Regions from separate parts of the Erwinia persicina genome, predicted to be linked through region 2. Evidence: predicted binding sites of a transcription regulator. Region 2 holds the regulator's gene; each other region holds the start of a gene.
What was found. Region 2 encodes PhoB, which activates phosphate uptake and scavenging genes when phosphate is short. Its sites were predicted from a motif close to CTGTCATAAAACTGNCNNAT; they were not measured.

Region 1 (3,283 bases), 1.1 Mb from region 2:
ATGGTGACGCCGCTGGCGGAGTCCGCTCTTGCCTGATTGATGTCTGCAAGGTCATAGAATTTCACTAACTTCTCAAACGGGAACTCCCCACGCTGATGCCACTCAATCAACTGCGGTACGGAAACCTGAGGAATGGCATTGCCCATGAGAATGCCGACGACACGTTTGCCGGAGGCGACCAGGCTGCGCATCGGATTAAAGGTTAAATCGTGGCGCGTGACGGCCAGCGGGGCCAGCGTACCGCCCGTCGCCAGCGCATCCAGCGCACTTTTCATCACCGCAGACAGGCCGGTGGTGTCGATGGCGTAATTGACACCCTTGTCCTGGGTGAGGCTGGCAATGGCGCTGACCACCTCGCTTTGGCTGCTGTTAATGGTATCGGTCGCACCCAGTTCGCGCGCCAGCGACAGGCGGGGATCATGGATATCAATCGCAATGATGTGCCGGCATCCGGCAATTTTTGCCGCCATGATCGCCGCCATACCGACAGCCCCGGTACCAAAGACAGCAATGTCAGAACCGGGCTGCGGTTTCAGTCCGTTGAATACCGTCGATGAACCCGTTAACAACCCACAACCCAGCGGTGCCATCAGACGCAGGTCTGCCGTTTTATCCACGACGATCAGGTTGTTGAGGCGGGTATGGCAATGGGTGGCAAAAGAGGACTGGGAGAACATCGTAGACACCTTCTCCCCATCGGGCTTCAGCAGCACGGCGCTGCCGTCATGGCGGAACCCTCCGGCGTTCATCATTCCCCAATCCTGGCAGCGAGAGGGTTGGCCCTGACGACACTGAGCGCAGCCACCGCAGTAAGCGTAAGACATCACGACGTGATCGCCCGCGTTAATCCCTTTCACCGATCGCCCCACCTCCTCAACGATCCCTGAACCTTCGTGGCCAAGTACGCCCGGAAAAAAATGTTCTTCATCACCCACGCGCAGCGCTTCGTCGGAATGACAGATCCCGGAGGCGACGACTTTTACCCGCACCTCATCGTCGCGTAAGGCCGTCAGCTCCAGCGTCTCCAGCTGGTAGGGGGCATTGACGTGGTTGATGACCGCAGCCGTTATTTTCATGGTGGTTATCTCCTGTCCTGTGGAAGGGAAAAAGTAGCACCATGAAAAACCAGCGCAGCGGCAGGAAGTGTGATCGCATTAAAAGCCTGATGCGGGCGCGGGGAAGCCATCTTGTGATGAGGGAATTCCGGTGGGGTGTGTCACAAAAGTGTCATATTTCGTACATTTTACTGTCACCAAACTGTCCTATTTTGCCTCCAGCAGCAATCATAATTATATCCTTCATACTTCAAGCTGCAGGTGCGTTGGCTACATTCGCTCACCCGAATCACTTACAACAGTAAGCTCATCGGGATTCGCTCATTTGTCGCCGGCCTGCAACCCGAATTATTTTGGCTATAGATAAACACGGCAACTGGCCTGACTTTTTAATCCCGTGGAGGGAACATGACACTGATGCACAAAACCCTGGCTCAATTCGTCGCAGTAACCCTGTCTCTCAGCGCCGTTTCTGCCATGGCCGCTACCAATCTCACTGGCGCAGGCGGGACATTCCCGGCACCGGTGTACAATAAGTGGGCAGCAGAGTACAACACCGCGACGGGTAGCCAGGTTAACTATCAGGGTATCGGTTCTTCCGGCGGCGTTAAGCAGATTATTGCTAAAACCGTAGATTTCGGTGCTTCAGATGCACCGATGAAAGACGAAGATTTAGAAAAAAATGGCCTGTTCCAGTTTCCGACAGTTATTGGCGGGGTGGTACTGGCGGTTAATATTCCTGGTATCAAATCTGGACAGCTGACCCTGGACGGCAAGACCGTGGGTGATATCTATCTGGGCACCATTAAAAAGTGGAATGACCCGGCGATCACCAAGCTGAACCCGGGCGTGAAACTGCCTGATTCCAACATCAACGTGGTACGCCGCGCTGACGGTTCCGGTACATCATTCGTGTTTACCAGCTACCTGTCTAAAGTGAACAGTGACTGGAGCAGCAAGGTCGGTAAAGGCAGCACCGTTAACTGGCCAACCGGTCTGGGCGGCAAGGGTAACGACGGCGTGGCCGCCTTCGTTCAGCGTCTGCCGGGCTCCATCGGTTACGTAGAGTACGCTTACGCTAAACAAAACAGCCTGGCGTACACCAAGCTGGTGGATGCGGATGGCAAAGCCATTGAGCCAGGTGAGAAGAGCTTTAGCGACGCAGCGAAAGGGGCTGACTGGAGCAAGTCATTTGCTCAGGACCTGACCTTCCAGAAAGGCGACAATGCGTGGCCGATCACCTCCACGACCTTTATCCTGGTGCACAAAGAGCAGGCTAACGCTGAGAAAGGCGCTGCCGTACTGAAGTTCTTTGACTGGGCTTATAAAAACGGCGGCAAAACCACCGCGAGCCTGGACTATGCTTCCCTGCCTGATTCAGTGGTAGAGCAGATCCGTAGCGCCTGGAAAAAAGAAGTGAAAGACAGCTCTGGCAAAGCCCTGTACTAAGCCACGGCAGTAACGCACCACCGCAGGTGGTGCGTATGACCCCCATGGGCAGGTTAGCCTTGCCCGATACGTATCTGCAGTAACAGACTCGAGAATTCTATGGCTGAAACCAAGCCGGCATTCAAGGCCCCCGGAAAACAGGGTGACATCATCTTCGGCGCACTGGTCAAACTGGCTGCGCTGATCGTGCTGTTGCTGCTCGGCGGCATCATTGTCTCCCTGATCATCTCCTCGTGGCCGAGCATCCAGAAATTTGGCTTCTCGTTCCTGTGGAACAAAGAGTGGGATGCCCCTAACGAACAGTTTGGTGCGCTGGTGCCGATTTACGGCACCGTCGTGACCTCCATTATTGCCCTGCTTATCGCTGTCCCGGTGAGCTTCGGCATCGCCCTGTTCCTGACGGAACTTGCACCCAACTGGCTGCGTCGCCCGCTGGGCGTGGCGATTGAACTGCTGGCGGCGATCCCCAGTATTGTTTACGGCATGTGGGGCCTGTTTATCTTTGCTCCGCTGTTTGCCACCTACTTCCAGCAGCCGGTCGGTGACGTACTGGCTAACGTACCGATTGTTGGCACCCTGTTCTCCGGCCCGGCTTTTGGTATCGGGATTCTGGCCGCCGGGATTATCCTCGCGATTATGATTATCCCTTACATCGCCTCAGTGATGCGTGACGTATTCGAGCAGACGCCGGTCATGATGAAGGAGTCCGCTTACGGTATCGGCTGTACCACCTGGGAAGTGATGTGGCGTGTGGTACTGCCATTCACCAAAAATGGGGT
Region 2 (3,283 bases):
CGCTTCGAGCGTTTGAGCAAAGAGCGCGCTGGCCCGCGCCTGACGTTCCGGTTCATCGGTTTCCTGGGCCAGGCGGCGGGAAAAAACCTCCTCAACGCTCAGTTCGCTAAGGGTTTCATTATTTTGCCGGGCGATAACCTGCTCCCGCTGTTCGCGGCTGCGGCGCAACAGCACCACCTCCACCGGCAGCGGTGCGGTCAGCTCCTGAATGCGGCGCTGTAACTCACTGAGATAGGCCTCGGTGACGATTTCAATATCCAGCCAGATGGTTCTGCCCTGCGGATCGGGCGTCAGCGCCGCCAGCTGCTGTTCGATCTGCTCCAGCGATCCTTTAATCATCTGCATCGGCTGGAAGGACGGGATCGGCAGCGCCTCAGCGGCAACGAAACGGCCCGCGTCGAAGTCGACCTGAAACACGTTTTTGGCTTTACCCAACTCATCAAAACTGAGCGGAATGGGTGAGCCGCTGTAACGAATATGGTCGCTGTTGGCAATGCGCTGGGCACGGTGAATGTGGCCGAGGGCAATGTAGTCTGCCGGGGGAAAACAGTCGGCGGGGAAGGCGTCCAGTGTGCCGATGTAAATATCGCGCACGGCGTCGCTTTTGGTCACCCCCAGAGTGGTCAGATGGCCGGTCGCTATAATAGGCAGCGTCAGTCCCAGCGCCTCCCGCTGCCTCAGCGCCTCCTGCCAGCAACGTTGATAATGATCGGTAATGGCTTCCAGCAGGCTTTGCTGCTTCTCCCGCCCTGACTGTCCACTCTGGCTACGCAGAATATCGCGTGGACGTAAAAAGGGGATCGCGCAGAGCAGCGCGCCGGGCTGGCCATCGCGGCGATTCAACATCAGGACCTGCTGGCTGACATCGTCACTGGCAGCCGCGATCACCCGGGTATTCAGGCACGCCAGAAGCTCGCGCGATTCGTTCAGCATCGCCACCGAATCGTGGTTACCGCCCAGGATCACCAGCTGACAGCCGGTTTGCTGGAGTCTGACGACAAAGCGGTTATACAGCTCGCGTGCGTAGCTCGGCGGCGAGCCGGTATCAAAAATATCCCCGGCGACGATAATGGCGTCCGCCTGCTGCGCTTCTGCTTTTTCCAGCAGCCAGTCAAGAAAGGCCTGGTGCTCAGCCGCCCGGCTTTTGGTGTAGAAAAACTGGCCAAGATGCCAGTCGGCAGTATGAATGATGCGCATGGGGGTCCTTTCATGGCGGAAATGCATGGCGGGAAGTATACCCGTCCTGCCTGCCGAATTATTCACGCCAGGCAGATTAATGCGGTGCGGGGGATTTTATTTAAGTCCATCAATGCCTTCAGGGGGTGCTTTTTTCATAAAAGTGTCATAAAACTGACGCATAATGGCGCCGCATATCCCCGTGACAACCTGTCACAGCAGCAGGAGCAATAATGGCCAAGCGAATTCTGGTGGTGGAAGATGAAGCCCCAATCCGTGAGATGTTGTGTTTCGTTCTGGAACAAAATGACTATCAACCGATCGAAGCCGAGGACTATGACAGCGCAGTTAACTTGCTGATTGAGCCCTGGCCGGATCTCATCCTGCTGGACTGGATGTTACCGGGCGGTTCAGGCATCCAGTTTATCAAACACCTGAAGCGTGAAGCCATGACCCGGGATATTCCGGTGATGATGCTGACGGCGCGCGGTGAGGAAGAGGATCGCGTGCGTGGCCTGGAAGTGGGCGCGGATGATTACATCACCAAACCTTTTTCACCGAAAGAGCTGGTGGCACGCATCAAGGCCGTGATGCGTCGTATCTCCCCGATGGCAGTGGAAGAGGTTATCGAGATGCAGGGGCTGAGTCTTGACCCGTCCTCGCATCGCGTGATGTCCGACACGCAGCCGCTGGAAATGGGGCCGACGGAATATAAATTACTGCACTTCTTTATGACCCACCCGGAACGTGTCTACAGCCGCGAGCAGTTGCTAAACCACGTCTGGGGGACTAACGTTTACGTCGAAGATCGTACCGTCGACGTCCATATCCGTCGTTTGCGTAAAGCGCTGGAACTGACCGGGCACGATCGTATGGTGCAGACGGTTCGCGGTACAGGTTATCGTTTCTCTGCACGCTATTGATCGTTCGCGCTGGAGTCTGAACCGTGTTGGAACGCCTCTCCTGGAAGAGATTATTGCTTGAGCTGTTGCTCGCCGGTCTGCCCGCACTGATCCTCGGGCTGCTGGTGGGTGGGCTGCCCTGGCTGCTGTTAGTCTCAGTACTGTGTGTGCTGGGTTTTCATTTCAACAACTTACTTCGACTCTCTCACTGGCTGTGGGTTGACCGCAGCATGACGCCTCCCAGCGGCCGTGGCAGCTGGGAACCGCTGTTCTACGGTCTGTATCAAATGCAGGCGCGTAACCGCCGCCGCCGCCGTGAGCTCGGCCATCTGATCAAGCGCTTTCGCAGTGGTGCCGAATCACTGCCCGATGCGGTGGTACTGACCACCGAAGAGGGCACCATTTTCTGGTGTAACGGTCTGGCACAGCAGATGCTGGGGCTGCGCTGGCCGGAAGATAACGGCCAGAACATCCTGAATTTACTGCGTTATCCTGAGTTTACCCGTTATCTGCGCCAGCGCGATTTTACCCGTCCGCTGACGCTGGTGCTGAACAGCCACCGTCATCTTGAGTTCCGCGTCATGCCCTACAGTGAAGGGCAGTGGCTACTGGTGGCGCGAGATGTAACGCAGATGCACCAACTGGAGGGGGCACGCCGCAATTTCTTTGCGAATGTCAGCCATGAGCTACGCACGCCGTTAACCGTGCTGCAGGGCTATCTGGAGATGATGAATGACTCCGTGCTGGAGGGCAGTCTGCGTGACAAGGCCTTGCATACCATGCAGGAGCAAACCAAACGCATGGACAGCCTGGTGAAACAGCTGCTGACCTTGTCCCGCATTGAGGCGGCTCCGGCGCTCGATCTGCAGGAAAAAGTGGATGTGCCGATGATGCTCCGGGTCCTGCAGCGGGAAGCGGAAACCCTCAGTAATGGCCGCCATGAGATTCATTTTCACACGGACCCCCATTTGCGCGTGTTTGGCAATGACGAGCAACTGCGTAGTGCGATTTCTAATCTGGTGTATAACGCCGTCAATCATACGCCGGACGGGACGCGCATTGATGTCAGCTGGCTGCGCAACCCCCAGGGGGCCCAGTTTAAGGTGAAAGATAACGGGCCGGGCATCGCACCGGAACACCTGCCGCGGCTGACAGAGCGTTTCTACCGGGTGGATAAAGCGCGTTCCCGACAGACCGGCGGCAGC
Region 3 (3,283 bases), 1.7 Mb from region 2:
GTGATAAAAATAATATTATATAAGTGGTTGTGAAACAAAACGCATCATTTAAAAAGCAAGTGAATCAGAAAGTGTCCGCCACAAATCAAGTTCATGCTTTTTTTCCACCAGGACACGATCATATATCTCGGTTGCATCAGCACCCGCGGTGAAACGCAATGGTGGTTGCTGTTCATTAGCTAGTCTGAGTAAAGCTTGCGCCAGCTTCTTAGGGTCGTTAGCCTGTTTGCCGTCAACGGCTCTGGTTGCCCGACGGGTTTCACCAGACGTTGCATCATACGCAGCAATAATATTATCTGTGTAAACGACAGAGTTCTCAGTCAAAAACTCGGTTCGGAAATAACCCGGTTCAACAATGGTTACATGAATCCCCAGTGGCGCAACCTCTTTCGCCAGGCTTTCGGATATGCCCTCAACGGCAAATTTAGTGCCACAATAGCTTGAAACTCCGGCATCACCATAAAAACCTGCCAGTGATGAAAGGTTAAAAATATGGCCACTTTTTCGGGCACGCATCACGGGCAAAACGGCGCGGGTTACGTTTAACAGGCCAAATACATTAGTATCAAACTGACGACGAACTTCCGCATTTGTCGTCTCTTCCAGCGCACCCAGAACGGCAAACCCGGCATTATTAACCACGATATCAATCTGCTTAAAATGGCTGATTGCCGCCTGTACAGTAGCCTGTGCCTGTTGCTCATCAGTTACGTCAAGGCTGAGTGCCAGTAAATGTTCTGATGAACCAAGAGCTCGGGTTACGCTTTCTTTCTGGCGACCAGTGGCAACGACTTTGTCACCCGCAGCCAGGGCGGCTTTGGCAATATCGGCGCCAATTCCGCGTGTTGCTCCGGTGATAAACCAAACTTTGCTCATAGACAGCACCTTTTAACTATTCATGGAATACAGACATAGGGAAATCGTGCAGACAATATATCTATGTCTCTCTGCAATATCGCATGAAAAGCATAAGGTTATATACTGCTGACGATTCGGCTTCAGTCTATTATAATAGGCTTTAAACAGCGTCAGATAGCCTGATTCTGTTTAATTATTGCCTGATAATCCGGGATCTGAATGCCGGATGATTCATGCGTAACGAAAAGTGGAATAAAAGGAGGGTGAAAAAGATGCAGGTCTTTTTTATTGGCCCTTGTAGTCGCAAGGTCAGGCTGTATCAGAACAATGATGAGCTTCTTCCCAGTGGAAACATACGGGAGGTCAAAAACACATTCACTGACATACTGATAAGTTCAAAATCTGAATTAAACCTTTATCGGTAGAACTCGCGCTGCCGCATTCGCTCTGAGTATCCACTACCTGTTCCTCCTGATTTAATGTGGCTTTCGGGGCGCGTGTTTAGTTTGTAGTGACAGTTGCGGAAATAGTGTTACTAAAAGCTTATTTTAACCGGTTTAAGTCGTTCCCATTTTGTTGAGAGTATGGTGATATTTATCTGGAATGCCAGTAGTGAAACTCTTTACTTTCCTTTATTAATGATTAAACCTGACTTCTGCTTTCGCGTGCAGGACGCAACACATCATAGTGAAAGTGATAAGAAGCCTGTCATTTTTCCATCACCCCCCTGTCATTAAAGTTTCACCGTCAGCATAGTTAATAGGGCCACAGCGAATCACGCGCAACCTGACGACGGTAGACATATGGCACAGGCATTATTGAAGATTGCTTCCGAGCAGCAGACGGTGCCGCAGGCTGCTCTGCGCCCGAAAGTGCTGGCGGTAAAGGGATTAGGCAAATCTTACGGCACGCAGAGTCGCGTCCTGCAGGATATTAATTTTGACCTGCATGGCGGGGAACTGGTGGCCGTCATTGGCCGCAGCGGCGCAGGCAAATCGACCCTTTTGCACGTGCTCAATGGCACCATCCCGGCCAGCGAAGGCGAGATCCTCAACTTCCATGAAAATGGGCAGCAGCAGAACATCGTTGAGCTGAATACCCGGCAGATGCGCCAGTGGCGCAGCGAATGCGGCATGATTTTCCAGGACTTCTGCCTGGTACCGCGGCTGGATGTGCTGACCAATGTTCTGCTGGGCCGCCTGAGCCAGACGTCGACCCTGAAATCCTTCTTTAAAATCTTCCCCGACGCAGACCGCGCCCGCGCCATTGGCCTGCTGGAGTGGCTGAATATGCTGCCCCAGGCGTTACAGCGTGCGGAAAATCTCTCCGGCGGGCAGATGCAGCGGGTGGCTATCTGCCGTGCGCTGATGCAGAACCCAAAAATTTTACTGGCCGATGAGCCGGTGGCCTCCCTCGACCCGAAAAACACCCGACGCATTATGGATGTGCTGCGCCAGGTGAGTCACAACGGGATCAGCGTGATGGTCAACCTGCACTCGGTAGAGCTGGTGAAGGAGTACTGCACGCGCGCCATCGGCATTGCTAAGGGCCGTATTGTGTTTGACGGGCACCCCGCGGAGCTGACGGACGATCTGCTGCACGTGCTTTACGGCGACGACATTTCTCAACGTAACGAAGACCTCCAGGCCTGACCGGGCAATACTACTTTTATGGGACACGGAACTCAGCAATGAAAAAAATCATTCTCGCAGCGGTAATCAGTAGTGTTATGGCAGCCAGCGTTAACGCCGCCGATGCACCAAAAGAACTGAACTTAGGTATCCTCGGCGGTCAGAATGCCACGCAGCAGATTGGTGATAACCAGTGCGTGAAAGACTTCTTCGACAAAGAGCTGAACGTGGATACCAAACTGCGTAACTCGTCTGATTACTCAGGCGTGATCCAGGGGTTGATTGGCGGCAAGGTCGATATGGTGCTGAGTATGTCACCCTCGTCTTATGCCTCGGTGTACATTAACGATCCTAAGGCGGTCGACGTGGTCGGCATCGTCGTGGATGACGCGGATAAATCACGCGGCTACCACTCGGTGGTGGTGGTCAAAGCCGACAGCCCGTACAAAACGCTGGCTGACCTGAAAGGCAAATCCTTCGGTATGGCGGATCCGGATTCCACTTCCGGCTTCCTGATCCCCAATGAAAGCTTTAAGAAAGAGTTCGGCGGCACGGTGGACGATAAATATAACGGCCACTTCTCCAGCGTCACCTTCTCCGGCGGCCATGAGCAGGATGTGCTGGGCGTGCTGAACGGCCAGTTTGACGGGGCTGTGACCTGGGCTTCGATGATCGGGGATTACAACACCGGTTACACCAGCGGCGCGTTCACCCGCATGATCCGCGCCGGTAACCCGGACCTGATGAAGAAAATTCGTATTATCTGGCAGTCACCGCTGATCCCGAACGGGCCG

Region 1: the regulator PhoB is predicted to act here: its motif matches at 1,214-1,233, upstream of pstS (phosphate ABC transporter substrate-binding protein PstS).
Region 3: the regulator PhoB is predicted to act here: its motif matches at 1,586-1,605, upstream of phnC (phosphonate ABC transporter ATP-binding protein).

Annotation. Positions count from the first base shown of each region.
Region 1 is NZ_CP082141.1:4,648,142-4,651,424, forward strand. Features, by position in the region: gene K6L24_RS21465 (NAD(P)-dependent alcohol dehydrogenase) at 1-1,076, opposite strand, end outside; gene pstS (phosphate ABC transporter substrate-binding protein PstS) at 1,464-2,504, shown strand; gene pstC (phosphate ABC transporter permease PstC) at 2,604-3,283, shown strand, end outside.
Region 2 is NZ_CP082141.1:3,578,293-3,581,575, reverse strand. Features, by position in the region: gene sbcD (exonuclease subunit SbcD) at 1-1,197, opposite strand, end outside; gene phoB (phosphate response regulator transcription factor PhoB) at 1,410-2,099, shown strand; gene phoR (phosphate regulon sensor histidine kinase PhoR) at 2,123-3,283, shown strand, end outside.
Region 3 is NZ_CP082141.1:1,890,932-1,894,214, forward strand. Features, by position in the region: gene K6L24_RS08440 (oxidoreductase) at 49-876, opposite strand; gene phnC (phosphonate ABC transporter ATP-binding protein) at 1,662-2,510, shown strand; gene phnD (phosphonate ABC transporter substrate-binding protein) at 2,549-3,283, shown strand, end outside.